Regions from separate parts of the Shewanella piezotolerans WP3 genome, predicted to be linked through region 2. Evidence: predicted binding sites of a transcription regulator. Region 2 holds the regulator's gene; the other holds the start of a gene.
The links. Region 2 encodes LexA, which represses DNA repair genes until DNA is damaged. Its sites were predicted from a motif close to TACTGTATNNNNATACAGTA; they were not measured.

Region 1: a site for LexA is predicted at 2,960-2,979, ahead of dinB (DNA polymerase IV). Genes of this name have one in related genera too.

What each region holds. Positions count from the first base shown of each region.
Region 1 is NC_011566.1:1,178,768-1,186,174, forward strand. Features, by position in the region: gene bfr (bacterioferritin) at 1-96, shown strand, start outside; gene SWP_RS05195 (hypothetical protein) at 382-585, shown strand; gene SWP_RS05200 (methyl-accepting chemotaxis protein) at 839-2,839, shown strand; gene dinB (DNA polymerase IV) at 3,004-4,080, shown strand; gene SWP_RS05210 (aminoacyl-histidine dipeptidase) at 4,152-5,615, opposite strand; gene SWP_RS05215 (M17 family metallopeptidase) at 5,842-7,380, shown strand.
Region 2 is NC_011566.1:5,047,173-5,054,579, forward strand. Features, by position in the region: gene mtr (tryptophan permease) at 1-9, opposite strand, end outside; gene plsB (glycerol-3-phosphate 1-O-acyltransferase PlsB) at 10-2,433, opposite strand; gene lexA (transcriptional repressor LexA) at 2,747-3,367, shown strand; gene SWP_RS21405 (cell division inhibitor SulA) at 3,364-3,876, shown strand; gene coxB (cytochrome c oxidase subunit II) at 4,321-5,898, shown strand; gene ctaD (cytochrome c oxidase subunit I) at 5,908-7,407, shown strand, end outside.

The sequences.
Region 1 (7,407 bases), 1.5 Mb from region 2:
GAAGAGACTGAGTCTGATCATATGTACTGGCTCGAAAAGCAGCTAGGTTTGATTGATAAAGTTGGCCTGCAGAATTACTTACAAAGTAAGATGTAGTCAGTTTAGCTAGCTCTGCACTATCTATTAGACGTTTCCATATTTGCTAGAGCACCTCACTTTGAACCAGTTGGTGCTCTTTGCATTTAAGGCATTTTTTAAAGCTTAGAAAGTGATATTGCTTTTATTTTGACAGCCTTTATACAGCTAATATTCAGCTAAGGAGGATTACTATAATAAAGCTGTAAATAATTCATAGAATTTATTGCGGCGATGGATATTTGTACTAACCTTAAAGTCCGCAAGTGTGATTTTTTGATGGTTAGTTGATAAGAAGGGGAGATTATGATTATTTCAGCGAAAAATAGCGTTCATGAAAGCGATAACCAGCTGATAATTGAGCGTCTTCTTTCTAAAATAAGAAAGCTTGAGCAGCAGCTTGAGTTAGCTGAGTCAGATAATAGAGCTTTCTCTTCATCACAAGCGACTTATAGCAGCAAGTCAGCCCTTTCTGCTGATGAACTCTCAATGTTGACTACTCTTTTCTAGTCTTGATCAGCCTCTTCAATACTTGAACCTTGTCATTAGCGTTTTTCACTGCCAGCAATAACAACTGCTAGTTAAGTAATCTAACGAAGCCTTTGCCTGTTGAAGCTATCACCTGCCGTAACTTTCGTTTTTCCTTTAATGTAATTTTCGATTTACAACTCGGCGATCAAATGTTGAATTTTGTGCTTTAATCTTGTGTTAATTCTGTTAAATTCATTATTCCTAGAAAAAAATAATTATAAAGGAATATAGGATGCTTTGGTTTAAACGCTCGCTAAGTATGCAGCTGGTTGTGACTATTGTTGGTGCTTTGGCGGTATTGTTTACCATCGTCGCATTGTTCTTAGTTAAGAATGAAAGCACTAGTACGCGTCAACAAATTGATAGTGATCTCACCGGGCTTGTTCAGCTTAAATCTAATGAGGTACGCAGCTACTTTGTCGCCAAAGGGCAGCTGATCCACGCTGTCTTTGCAGATCCAACAGTTTTGGAGTGGTTCGCTAATTACAATAATCGCTTAGGCGACCTATCATCCGATAAGCAATATAGCGCTATTGTTGAGTATTTTAAGTTTTTCTCAGATCATGATAGTGACATCAAATCTGTTTTCTTTGGCTCGGCTAATACCTTTGAGTATTTCGATCTTAATGGTCGCTATAATGATAGCGAGTACTACACGAATAAACGCCCTTGGTGGCAAGAAGCCATAGATCAAGACGGCATGTTTGTTGGCGACCCAGCCGTTGATGCTAACGATGGTTCAATTTCAGCAACGGTTAAAACTGTCGTTAAAGATCAATCTGGGCGGTTTATCGGTATCGGTGGGATGGATATCTTGATTGATACCATAGGCAGTGAGTTGTTAGCGCCAATTAAATATCAAGGTGCGGGCCAAGCCTTTCTTGTGACCAATGCTGGCAAGTTGGTTTATTTCCCTGGCTTCACTGAAAAATTTCCACCTGGCTCAGACGCTTCAAAAGTCGATAGCCAGTTTAAAGATACCAGCGGCTTTAATGCGTTAAGCAGACAGATGCAGTCACAATCATCAGGTTTTGCAGAGGTCACCTTTAAGGGGCAACCTCAACGGGTTAGCTTCGTCGAAGTTGGCGGTGATTTCCCAGAGCAGAAGTGGCATTTGGCCTTTATGCTACCCACTGAGGTCATTGAAGCGCCAGTAACTGATGCGATTATTAATTCAATTCTTCTTTCATGTTTGATCATGCTATTTGTTGGCGTTACCGTTTGGGGCATGCTGCTACCGTTTAGAAAGCAGATCAATAGTTTACTCGCCGCGATGGAAGATATTGCTGAAGGCGACAGTGATTTAGCAAAACGGATCCAAATGGATAGAGAAGACGAGCTTGGTAAACTCGGTGATGCGTTTAACCGCTTTGCCGCCAAAGTTCAGGGCATGCTGCAAGAAACTCGTGAGTTAACTTTAGAAGTGGAAACAGGTGTGACATCGGCTTCAGAGGTCAGTGAACGTGCGCTTAACTCTGTTGCACAGCAAAAAGAGGAGATAGCCTCTGTCGCAACAGCGGCTACTGAGATGGCGCATACGAGCCAAGAGATGGCCGCGAGTGCACAACGTGCCAGTGATTTTGCCGATAAGGCACAAACGGAGTCGGTTGAGGGCGGTGCCATTGTTGCACAAGCCAGCCAAGGGATGCAGTCTTTATCATCTCAAGTGATTGAAGCTGCAAAGGTTGTCAAGCAGCTAAGAACTCGCTCTGAGCAGATTGGCGAAGTACTTAATGTCATCCGTGGTATTGCTGAGCAAACTAACTTGCTAGCGCTTAACGCGGCGATTGAGGCGGCGAGAGCGGGTGAGCAGGGCAGAGGATTCGCGGTTGTCGCAGATGAAGTGAGAACGTTAGCATCACGTACTCAAGACTCAACAGCAAACATTCAAGAGATCATCCAAACACTACAACAAAATGCTAATGAGGCAGAGCAAGTGATGGAGGCGGGCGTTGAGCAGGCCAATATCGGCCAGGAATTGACAGGAAAAGTGGAAGTGGCACTGGACAGTATTACTGGCGCCATTGAAGCGATTCAACAGCAGACCATTGAGATCTCAGCGGCTGTAGGTCAACAAGCTGTTGTCGCCGAAGAAGTGGCTTGTAATGTCGAGAATGTTAGAGCGCTTTCTGATGACTCACTCGCAGCCAGTGAAGAGTTATCACGTAACTTTGGTGACTTTGCCCGAGTCACTGAATCACTGTCAGGTAACATTAAGCAGTTTAAAATCTAACAATTTGCTGTTGGTTATTAGATTGAAACGGAGCCGATTGGCTCCGTTTTTATTTTTAGCCCACATTAATAAGGCTGGCAATGGACGGTTGCCTGACTTGGAGGAATAATTTTTCTTGAGTACTGTTTTTATATACAGTACCATCTTCTGCGGAGGGCTCAAGATTGCAAAAAATAATTCATGTCGACATGGACTGCTTTTACGCTGCAGTAGAGATGCGTGATTTTCCAGAGTTACAAGGTAAACCCATCGCAGTGGGTGGCAGGAGCGATCGCCGTGGTGTGATAAGCACTTGTAACTATGAGGCACGTAAATTTGGCGTGCGTTCAGCCATGGCATCAGGTTACGCCCTTAAGCTTTGTCCTGATCTTATATTGGTGCCTGGTAGAATGCAGGTCTATAAAGATGTCTCTCGCCAAATTAGAGCGGTGTTTGAGCGTTATACTGACTTGATTGAACCATTGTCACTCGATGAAGCATATCTTGACGTCACAGAAAGCGACCACTGCCAAGGCTCTGCAACGTTAATGGCTAAAGCGATCCGCGAGGAGATATTTGCCGAGACGGGGCTCACTGCATCGGCGGGGATAGCGCCGGTAAAATTTCTTGCCAAGATAGCCTCTGATCTAAATAAGCCAAACGGCCAGTATCTTGTGAGACCAGACCAAATAGACGAATTTGTAAAAACCTTGCCATTAATCAAAATTCCCGGTGTCGGTAAGGTCACTGCTAAAAAGCTAACCGATCTTGGTTTGAACACCTGCGCAGACATTCAGGCATACCCACAAAACAAGCTGTTAGAGCGGTTTGGAAAATTTGGTGCAATATTAATAGAAAGGGCAAAAGGGATCGATAATCGAGCAATATCCCCAAATAGGGAACGCAAGTCTGTGGGGGTTGAAACCACATTGGCAAAAGACATTCATACACTTGAGCAGTGCCGTGCAGTGATGCCGCAGCTTATACAAGAGTTAGGTGCAAGAGTTAATCGTAGCGCAAAAGATCGCGTGATCCATAAGCAAGTGGTTAAGCTCAAGTTTGAAGATTTTAAGCAGACAACGATTGAACATCGCAGTGACGAGATCTCCGTTAATCTGTTTTATCAACTGTTAGAGCAGGCGATGGTTCGCCAACATGAGCGCGGTATTCGTCTGTTAGGAGTCTCTGTCGGTTTAGCTTCAAATACACCTGCAGCTAACCACGATAGTGCAGAGCCACCACAAATGGACCTCGGTTTTTAAGCCGCAATAGTATAAAGACAAAAAAGCCGCTCAAGAGCGGCTTTTTATTTGGAGTGTAGCCAAAATAGCGATTAGCTACCTTTTACTGGTGTACGTTCAAGTACTGCCAGCAATAGTTTCCAGTACTGACCAACAGTAGTGATATTGACCTTTTCATCTGGGCTATGTGGGTAGCGGATGGTTGGGCCAATAGAAACCATGTCCATTTCAGGGTAAGGCTTCTTAAATAAGCCACACTCAAGGCCAGCATGGATCACCATGATAGTCGGCTCTTTGTTGTAGATATCTTCATAAGTCTCACGCACACTCGCCATCACAGGCGAGCTATTGTCAGGCTTCCAACCTGGGTATGCACCGCTAAACTCAACGTTAGCACCTGCAAGGTTGCTTAACGAGGTGAGCACGCCTTCTATCTCTTCACGACCTGAATCGATCAGTGAGCGAATAAGGCAAAGCACCTGTACTGAATCAGTCTCCGTGCTAATAACACCAACGTTTAAAGAGGTTTCTGTGACGCCTTCAACTTCATCGCTCATGCGCACTACGCCATTAGGGCAAGCGTTGAGGATATCGATCAAAATCTGTTGCGAGTCTTCACTCATCACTTTCGTTTCGGCAGGTATTTCTGTCAGTGTTAGCTCCGTGTCTGGGTCGGCAATGGCTAATTCTTGGCGAACCAATGCTTGAAATTCGCTAATACGACTTTGTAGCAAAGTGACATTTTCAGCTGGTAGCATAAAGCTAATTTGTGCTTCACGTGGGATAGCATTACGCAGTGAACCACCTGTGAAGTTTGTTAGCTCAAGCGCTAGTTCATCGCTATGATCAAACAGGAATCTAGCCAGCAACTTGTTGGCATTACCCCGCCCCAAATGGATATTCACTCCAGAGTGGCCACCTTTAAGGCCCGCAAGCGAAAGTGTATAGCTTGAGTTACTTGGCTTTGGAGATTGCCAAACTATAGGCACGCTTATCTGGCCATCTACGCCACCGGCGCAGCCCATGTAGATCTCACCCTCTTGTTCAGAGTCAGTGTTGATCAATATCTCTGCTTCAAGCATGCCAGCTTCCAAGCCGAATGCACCAGTCATACCCGCTTCTTCATCAATAGTCAGAAGCACTTCTAGCGGGCCATGAACAATATCGTCAGCGCCTAGCACCGCTAGAGCCGAAGCCATACCAATTCCGTTATCAGCACCAAGTGTAGTACCACGGGCTTTTACCCAGTCACCTTCAACGTAGGCATCGATGGGATCTTTTTCAAAGTCATGCACTTTATCGGCATTCTTTTGTGGAACCATATCGATATGCGCTTGCAGTACGACGGTTTTACGATCTTCCATACCCGCGGTGGCGGCTTTCTTAATAATAAGGTTCCCGACTTTATCTTCGACAACAGACAGCTGTTTATCTTTAGCCCAAGCTTGAATGTACTCACTCAGAGCTTGCTCATGCTTTGAAGGGTGTGGAATGGCACAGATTTGTTCGAACCATTGCCAAAGTGCTTGTGGTTGTAGCTGGTTTAGTGCGGTCACAGAAAGTTCCTCTATTTTGAGATTATCACTACTGCGCTGGTGCGCTTGAGGCTGAAAATGGCAATATTCTATCATAGTCTCAGTAACTGCAAGAGAGGTTTACTGGGCTTTACCTATTCAGTGTCAGCAGAAGTTGCCATAGAAGGTTTCAAGCTTGATGAAGTCGTTGGTAATCTGCACGCAATAGGATAATAATGCCAGCAATTAAAAATAAAAAGGAAGGGTCATGGCTGTAGTTAAATATATTGATGTAGCCTCTCAAGAGGCGATTTTTGAAGGTAATGGATGGGATGCGCTAGTGGTTGTCGCTGCCGATCTCAATACGATTAAGGTTGAAGAAGTGGCACTGCTGGCCAATCATGGTCAGAAAGTTGATCAGCGAGTCGGTAAATCGGTAACGCTGCTGTTTGCGCCAGGCATTGCGGGCGGTCGACTCGTTATCGCGCCGGTAACCAAAGCAAAAGATGACTATGAAGATGTGCGGGTTTTTGCTGACGCGGCGCGTCAAGGTATTCGAGTCGCTAAAGAAGCGGGAGCCAAACGACCATTGTTATTAGTCAACGGTATCGGAGAGTCGCGTTACCAAAAAGCGGCAGAGGTAGCGGCTTTAGCATGTGGGCAAGAGCTATGGCAGGCGCTTGAACTACGCGAAGCGGGTGGGGCAGATGAAGCGCTAGAGTGCATCGGTTTATTGAATGACAGCCATCATGCTGCAACGTTAACGGCAATTGAAGCTGGACGCGTGTTAGCACGTGACCTGTGTGGTACCGAGCCTGAGCGCATGTCAGCCCCCGCTTTTGCCGACTACTGTTTAGCGGCTCTTGCTGATAGCGGCTTAACGATGTCAGTGGTAGAGGACAGAGATATTTTAGAGCGTGATTATCCGCTACTTAGCGCAGTCGGTCGTTCCTCTTTTGCCGTGCTGAGACATCAGCCCCGAGTGGTGAAGCTGGAGTATGTCGGTGAGGGCGAAATCGAACGCACCTTTATGTTTGCTGGTAAAGGTGTGGTTTATGACACTGGCGGCGCAGATATCAAGATTGCTGGTGGGATGGCTGGTATGAGCCGAGATAAAGGTGGCGCAGCGGCCGTTGCTGGTCTGCTCAAAACCGTCAGTATGCTTAAACCGAAGGGGATCCGTATTGTTGCTGAGCTCGGTTTAGTGCGTAATAGCATAGGTAGCGAGGCATTTGTGACAGATGAAATCATTACCAGTCATGCTGGCAAACGTGTGCGTATTGGTAATACTGACGCCGAAGGGCGACTGGTATTAGCGGATCTACTGTCGCATCTACGTCTTAAAGCGGAATCAGCGGTAAAACCTGAGATGTACTCTGTTGCAACGTTAACCGGTCACGTGGTGCGCTGTTTTGGTGGTTATACAGCAGCGGTAGAAAATAGTGTCGCTAAGCAGGCGAACGTTGCCGAGCGTATTCAGCAACAGGCGGCAATTTGGGGAGAACCAATAGAAGTTAGTCAATTGCGTCGAGATGATTTTAGTAAAATTATTGATCCGTCTGCGGCTGCAGACATGTTGTCATCAAATAATGCACCTTCATCGGTGACAGCTCGTGGACATCAATACCCAGCAGCGTTTTTAATCCAAGCATCAGGGTTAAGCGAGCATGGTTTAAATAGCGATACACCTATCGCATATACTCACTTAGATATCGCGGGTAGCGCAACCGAAGGTCACCCTCAATACGGTAGCCCTACAGCAACACCATTGGTAGGCCTGTTTAATTATATGCTCGATAGTCAGTAAGCTTTACCGGTTAAAACACTCAAAGCC
Region 2 (7,407 bases):
ATTTGCCATTTAATCTTTTTGCTCCGCATTAACGCTATCAACAATCGTCTGTCTAACTGATGAACGCAGCAGCAAGTTAGCTCTATCTTTTATTCGCTTGATATCACTACAGCCTTCGCTATCGGTTAGATGACCTAACTCTTTTAATTTAACGCTTAGCGTAGCGTATAGCTTCTTGTCGTAGAACTCTGGTGCAGTAATACCGTGAAGTGCTCCCAGCCTTTGTGCCAGGCGATGGCTATCGCGCTCTAACTCAGAGCGCTCCATGTTAGGCTTCACCGCTAACAAGTTAAATAAGATAGCATAACGTTGCATAGTTTCGTCGATGGTGCCAGACAGCAATAGCAACTGATTCACTTTATCATCGGCAACTTCAAAATGACCATTTTCAATCACCAGCCCCTGCGCAACAAAGATATCTAAGATGCTATCTGCGTAGACCTTAGGATCTTCAATACCCATAAATAGTTCGGCTTGAAGCAACGGATAAAAGTCATTAACCACACAAACAACATCATCACGAGTGCAACGCTCTTTACGCAATAAACAGGCTGCGATCAGTGATGGCACCACCAATAGATGAATGATGTTATTACGATAATAAGTCATAGTGATCGCGATACTGTCATCAATGGAGATAATATCGCCAAGCGCATCACTTTCAATTTGAACCTTCTTCAGCTCAAGACCTTGAGAAACCAGATCTTTACCACTCCCCTCTGGGACTGAGGTGTACTCGGTATAAGGCAGCTCTTTTAGCAATGTAAGATAAAGGTCAAGTTGCTTTTCAAGCTGACTACGCTCTAGTGCATTTTGCTCTGATGCCAGTAATACCAAGCTCGTTAGCGTCACTGAACTGACTGCTGCCGCATCATTAATATTAGTCATCACTTGGCTAGCTAACGTATTCACAGCTGGCGTTAGCCAAGTTGGCTTTTGCTCAGGATCTTGGGCGATATCTTCACGCCAATTAGGCACTTCATCATTTAAGAAGTTGTGCAGCGTTATTGGCTTACCAAAGTTCACATAACCTTGGCCAAAGTTACCTAGCTTACGAATTGCACCAAATACCTGCCAGACAGATTCTTTCTTTTTCTTTTTACCGCTTAACTCTTTATGGTAAGTAGCCACTTCCATCACATGGTCATAACCCAAGTAAACGGGCACTAGTGTTACAGGGCGTTCAACACCACGCAAAACGCTATTAAGCGTCATCGCAATCATGCCTGTTTTAGGCGCCAATAAACGACCTGTACGTGAGCGTCCACCTTCAGTGAAGTACTCAACCGAATAACCTTTAGTAAATAGCTGATCTAAATACTCACGGAATACAGCGGTATAAAGCTTATTACCACGGAAACTACGACGGATAAAGAATGCGCCGCCACGACGGAACATTGGCCCTGCAGGCCAGAAGTTAAGATTAATACCAGCAGCAATATGCGGCGGCACCATACCTTGATAATAGAGAATATATGAGATTAACAAGTAGTCCATGTGACTACGGTGACACGGCACATAAACTATTTCATGGCCATCATGGTGTAGCTGACGGATCTGCTCCGCACCTTTGATGTTGATTCCTTTATAAAGCTTATTCCACAGCCAAGTTAGAAAACGCTCGGCTATACGTACCAAGCTGTCTGAGTAGTCAGCTGCGACTTCATCAAGATATTCCATTGCTTTGGCACGAGCTTCAGTTTCTGAAATTTTCTTGCTGGCCGCTTCCTCTTTTATCGCCTTAGTAATCGAATCAGATTTAAGCAAAGCATGGAAAAGTGCTTGTCTCTTAGGGAGCTGAGGGCCGGTCATCACTTTACGTTGGCGCTGAAAGTGAACTCGAGCTACGCGCGCTAGTTTTTGGGCGATACGCTTATCTGTACCGTGTTCATCCGCCATATAGCGCAATGACACCGCGTTAGAAAACTGGACGAAGTTATGACGACCAAGAAATAGGATCATCAAACACTTACGTAACCAAGTTGGATTTTGACGTTCCAAAACCGCCGCGCGCATAGTGTCATCTTCTTTACCTGGGGTGCGTCCCCAGTAAAGGCTGACCGGTACCAATTGAATATCTAATTCAGCATTTTGCTTATGCACACTCAACAGACGTTTAAAACAGTGTAGATACTGCTCAGCACTTTCCCGCTCGCCAAATAGAGGTTTGCTACCTTCAAGGCAAACAACACGCGGCGCACTCACGCCATTGACCTCTAAGTCATCATAAGGGCTTGGAAGTCCTAGCGTCCCGGTCATTTCACTTAAAGCCGCGATGTCACTCACGGATTCTGTTTTCATGACATATACGAGTGGCTTGCTTGGATCGAGATTGAGATCATCAAAAGGATCATGAGGTACCACAATAGTGTGTACCAACTTTTTCTGGATCCAGCGTAAAGATTTAAACCAAAGAGAGTCTTTTTTCGACATGATTCGCTTGCAGTGTTAGTCGCTTCTAATAACCCCGTAGAATACCAGAATTTTCGACGATTTGTGCAATTGCTTTACAATCCGCACCTGAAGTTACTGTGTATTTATAGAACAATGACTTAGTTGCAGTTAAGTGTATTAGCTCTAGAGTCGAATGATTCCCCCATCCAGTCTGCCGTCGCACAGCCCAACATTTAAAGCAACGGCATATAAATGTAAATTTAACTTATGCTTACATTAATTTGGTTAATACTTGCACTGATTAAATTACTGTATATACTAACAGGTACTGTATAGAAAAACAGGTTCAACCATGAGACCACTTACACCGCGCCAAGCAGAAATTTTAGAGTTGATTAAACGAAACATTTCAGACACAGGTATGCCACCGACTCGTGCTGAAATAGCGAGACGTTTAGGCTTTAAGTCTGCCAATGCCGCTGAAGAGCATTTAAAAGCACTGGCTAAAAAGGGGTGTATTGAGATCATACCGGGAACCTCTAGAGGTATTCGGCTCACTCAAGAGGAACCGGAAGAGGTCGAACTCGGCTTACCTTTAATTGGTCAAGTTGCTGCAGGTGAGCCGATCCTCGCCCAAGAGCATGTTGAACAACACTATAAAGTTGACCCTGCCATGTTCCGCCCTTCTGCTGATTTTCTACTGCGAGTCCGAGGTGACAGTATGAAGGATATTGGCATACTCGAAGGTGATCTATTAGCCGTGCATAAAAGTCAGCAAGCACGTAACGGCCAAGTAGTCGTTGCTCGAGTGGAAGATGACGTAACCGTTAAGCGCTTTGAAAAGAAAGGTAATAAGGTCTTTCTACATGCTGAAAATGAAGAATATTCACCAATAGAAGTAGATCTAGCGAACCAGAGCTTAAGCATTGAAGGGCTAGCAGTTGGCGTGATCCGCAATGGAGATTGGCAATGAACAAATTATTAGGTGTTAGCCCTCGTCACCCTGGTCTTTGGCAAGATATTCCAGCCTCTACCATGACGAAAAAAGCAGTTGTAGATATAGAAACGATGGTATCTCACACTCAAGGGCGCAATGAGCTAACAAAGATTAGCGCTCAGTTGGCTCAATTGAGTCAGCAGGGGCGCTGGATCGTATTGATTAGCCCACCTAATATTGGTTATAAGCAAATGCTAGCATCGGCTGGTGTGCGCATGGATAGAATTTTATTGGTGCATGCTAAAGATGAAATCGAAACTCTTTGGGCAATGGAAAAAGCGCTAACAAGCGGCACATCGAGTGCGGTAATTACTTGGGCAAATAGCCTAGATGCGCGCGATAATAGACGCTTACAGTTAGTGGCCAAAAGTGCACAAGCATTAGGTATAGTGATTGAAAATGCGAACGCTCACTTACCTGATAGCGCAATAAACACACAGGATGATAGGTGTAATCAAGGCTCTTTATTTAGTTCAATGCATTAAGCAGTTATTTCTATTACAGTTCTAAGCTCTCTCCATGAGAGCTTTTTTATTTCACTTATGAGTGAAATTAGTCAAAAAGTGATCTTGATCAATATTTCAACACCAAGTAGGGTAGGAACTGATAACAACGATATTTTTGTTATATCCGAGCGATTTAGTCGTCGGTCTTTATGTACGGACTGTAGATCCTTTTAGAGTATATGAAGACTGAGATCGGCCTGATATATTTCAGCCGTAGGTGCCAAAGTGGTTACACTAACCAGTAGATAGATACTGGAAATTACAAAAGTCATATCGATAGTCGACACATAATATAACGACACGATAGACACGCCACTCGTGCACTTTGAAGTCATCGTTGCTTTTTTGGGAACTGAAGAGTTTACATAGAGCAGAGACTTACTGTGTGACTCTTCTTTGTCTTGTTGACAGAGGAGAAGTCTAGTGAAGCAATTGTTGTATTGTGTGTTGGCGCTAATATTTACGCCTGCACTTTTTGCATCAGAAATGCCACTTAATATGACAGAAGGCGTGACGGCGATCAGTGAACAGGTTTATAGCCTTCACATGATCATCCTTTACATCTGTTGTGCTATTGGCTTAGTTGTTTTTGGCGTGATGATTTATGCCATGATCAACCACCGCAAATCAAAAGGCGCAGTCGCCGCCAACTTTCATGAAAGTACTAAAGTCGAAATATTATGGACTGTAGTGCCTTTTATTATTCTTATCATCATGGCTATTCCGGCAACCAAAACACTCATAGCCATGGAAGATCCAAGCGATGCAGACCTAACTATTAAAATTACGGGTTCGCAGTGGAAGTGGCATTACAGCTACTTTAATCAAGATGTAGAGTTTTACAGCTTAATGTCTACCCCACGAGCGCAGATAGAAGGCACCGAAGCTAAAGGTGAGCACTATTTACTGGAGGTTGATAAGCCCCTGGTATTGCCCATTAATCGCAAAGTCCGCTTTTTAATGACCTCGGAAGACGTTATTCACTCTTGGTGGGTACCGGCTTTTGCAGTTAAGAAGGATGCTAACCCAGGCTTTATCAATGAAGCCTGGACCAAGATAGATAAACCAGGTGTATACCGTGGTCAATGTGCTGAGTTATGCGGTAAGGACCATGGATTTATGCCCATTGTGGTGGAAGCACTATCGGAAGCTGACTTCGATAACTGGCTTATCGCTCAAAAACAAGCTGCTAATAATGCTGAAGCAGCAGCTCAAGCAGCACTTTCTAAAACCTTGACCATGGATGAGCTGATGACTCAAGGGGAGCAGATATACATGGCTCGCTGTGCCGCATGTCATCAACCTAATGGTGCAGGCTTACCCGGCGTGTTCCCATCGCTTATTGGTAGTCCGATGATTAAAGGCCCAGTTGCAGACCATATTGATATCGTGGTTAACGGCAAACCAGGCACTGCGATGCAAGCTTTTGCCAAGCAGCTAACCGCTACAGAGATTGCTGCAGTGGTCACCTTTGAGCGTAATGCTTGGGGCAATAACTCCGGCGACTCGGTTCAAGCCGCAGATGTTAGCTCAGATGATGCTAACCCTGCTGTCTCGGGCGCTTCTACTGCGGTACCAGTGACATTACCCGCAGAACTCCCAGCCGCAGCCGCAGACCCAGCAACATCGACAGTCACGGAGACTGTAAGTGAAACTGTTGAGGATGTTAAGGCTGCGGTGCTAGATGACTTGAGCATGGATGAACTAATGACCATGGGTGAGAAAGTATACATGATCAAGTGTGTCGCCTGTCATCAAGCGGCAGGCACTGGACTGCCTGGCGCTTTCCCCTCCTTAGTTAATAGTCCCATCATTACCGGACCTGTTACCGAGCATTTAGATATTGTGATCAATGGTAAAGCTGGCACAGCAATGCAAGGCTTTAGCTCGCAGCTTACACCGCAGGAATTAGCCGCAGTTATAACTTATGAGCGCAATGCATGGGGTAATGACTCCGGTGATGCGGTGCAGGCTTCTGATGTTGATGGCCACGGAAAGTAAGGGATTAAAATGAGCACTATTACTCAAGATACACCTGCCGCTCAGGACGATCACCATGATGAACATCATGGGGCGCCGAAAGGCATTATGCGCTGGATATTAACCACTAACCACAAAGATATCGGCACGCTTTACCTATGGTTCAGTTTCATTATGTTCCTTACAGGTGGCGCAATGGCTATGGTTATTCGAGCTGAGCTATTTCAGCCCGGTTTACAACTCGTGGAGCCTAATTTTTTCAACCAGATGACCACAGTACACGGCTTAGTTATGGTCTTTGGGGCGGTGATGCCGGCTTTTACCGGCTTAGCTAACTGGCTGATCCCAATGATGATCGGTGCGCCAGATATGGCGCTACCGCGCATGAATAACTGGAGCTTTTGGATCCTACCGTTTGCATTTGCCATTCTGTTAAGTTCACTGTTTATGGAAGGCGGTGGACCTAACTTTGGTTGGACCTTCTATGCCCCACTATCAACGACTTATAGTCCTGACAGCACTGCTCTATTCGTTTTTTCAGTACATATCATGGGTATGAGTTCGATTATGGGCGCAATTAACGTTGTCGTAACCATCGTCAACATGCGTGCTCCAGGCATGACATGGATGAAATTGCCGCTGTTTGTTTGGACTTGGTTGATCACCGCATTCCTGCTAATAGCGGTGATGCCGGTATTAGCTGGAACCGTCACCATGGTACTAACCGATAAGTACTTCGCTACCAGCTTCTTCGATGCTGCTGGAGGCGGCGATCCAGTCATGTTCCAGCATATTTTCTGGTTCTTTGGCCACCCAGAAGTGTACATTATGATTTTGCCATCTTTCGGCATTATCTCAGCCATTGTTCCCGCTTTCAGCCGTAAACCTCTCTTTGGTTATGCCTCAATGGTGTATGCCACAGCCAGTATTGCGGTGCTGTCGTTCTTAGTTTGGGCGCATCACATGTTTACCACAGGGATGCCGGTGTTCGCCGAACTCTTCTTCATGTACTGCACTATGCTCATCGCTGTACCTACTGGAGTTAAGGTATTCAACTGGGTCGCTACCATGTGGCGCGGATCGATAAGTTTTGAAACACCAATGCTGTTTGCCGTGGCGTTTATCATTCTGTTCACCATTGGTGGATTCTCTGGTTTGATGTTGGCCATTACTCCTGCTGATTTCCAGTACCACGATACCTACTTTGTAGTGGCGCATTTCCACTATGTATTAGTCACTGGGGCGATATTTTCCATTATGGCTGCAGCGTATTACTGGCTACCTAAATGGACTGGCAACATGTATAGCGAGAGCTTAGGCCGCTGGCACTTCTGGTGCTCAGTTATCTCGGTAAACGTGTTGTTTTTCCCAATGCACTTCCTCGGGTTGGCAGGTATGCCTCGCCGAATACCTGATTACGCTATTCAGTTTGCAGACGTGAATCAGATTGTATCGATTGGTGGCTTCGCCTTTGGATTATCGCAGCTGATCTTTTTAGCGGTAGTGATCAAATGTATTCGCGGCGGTGAA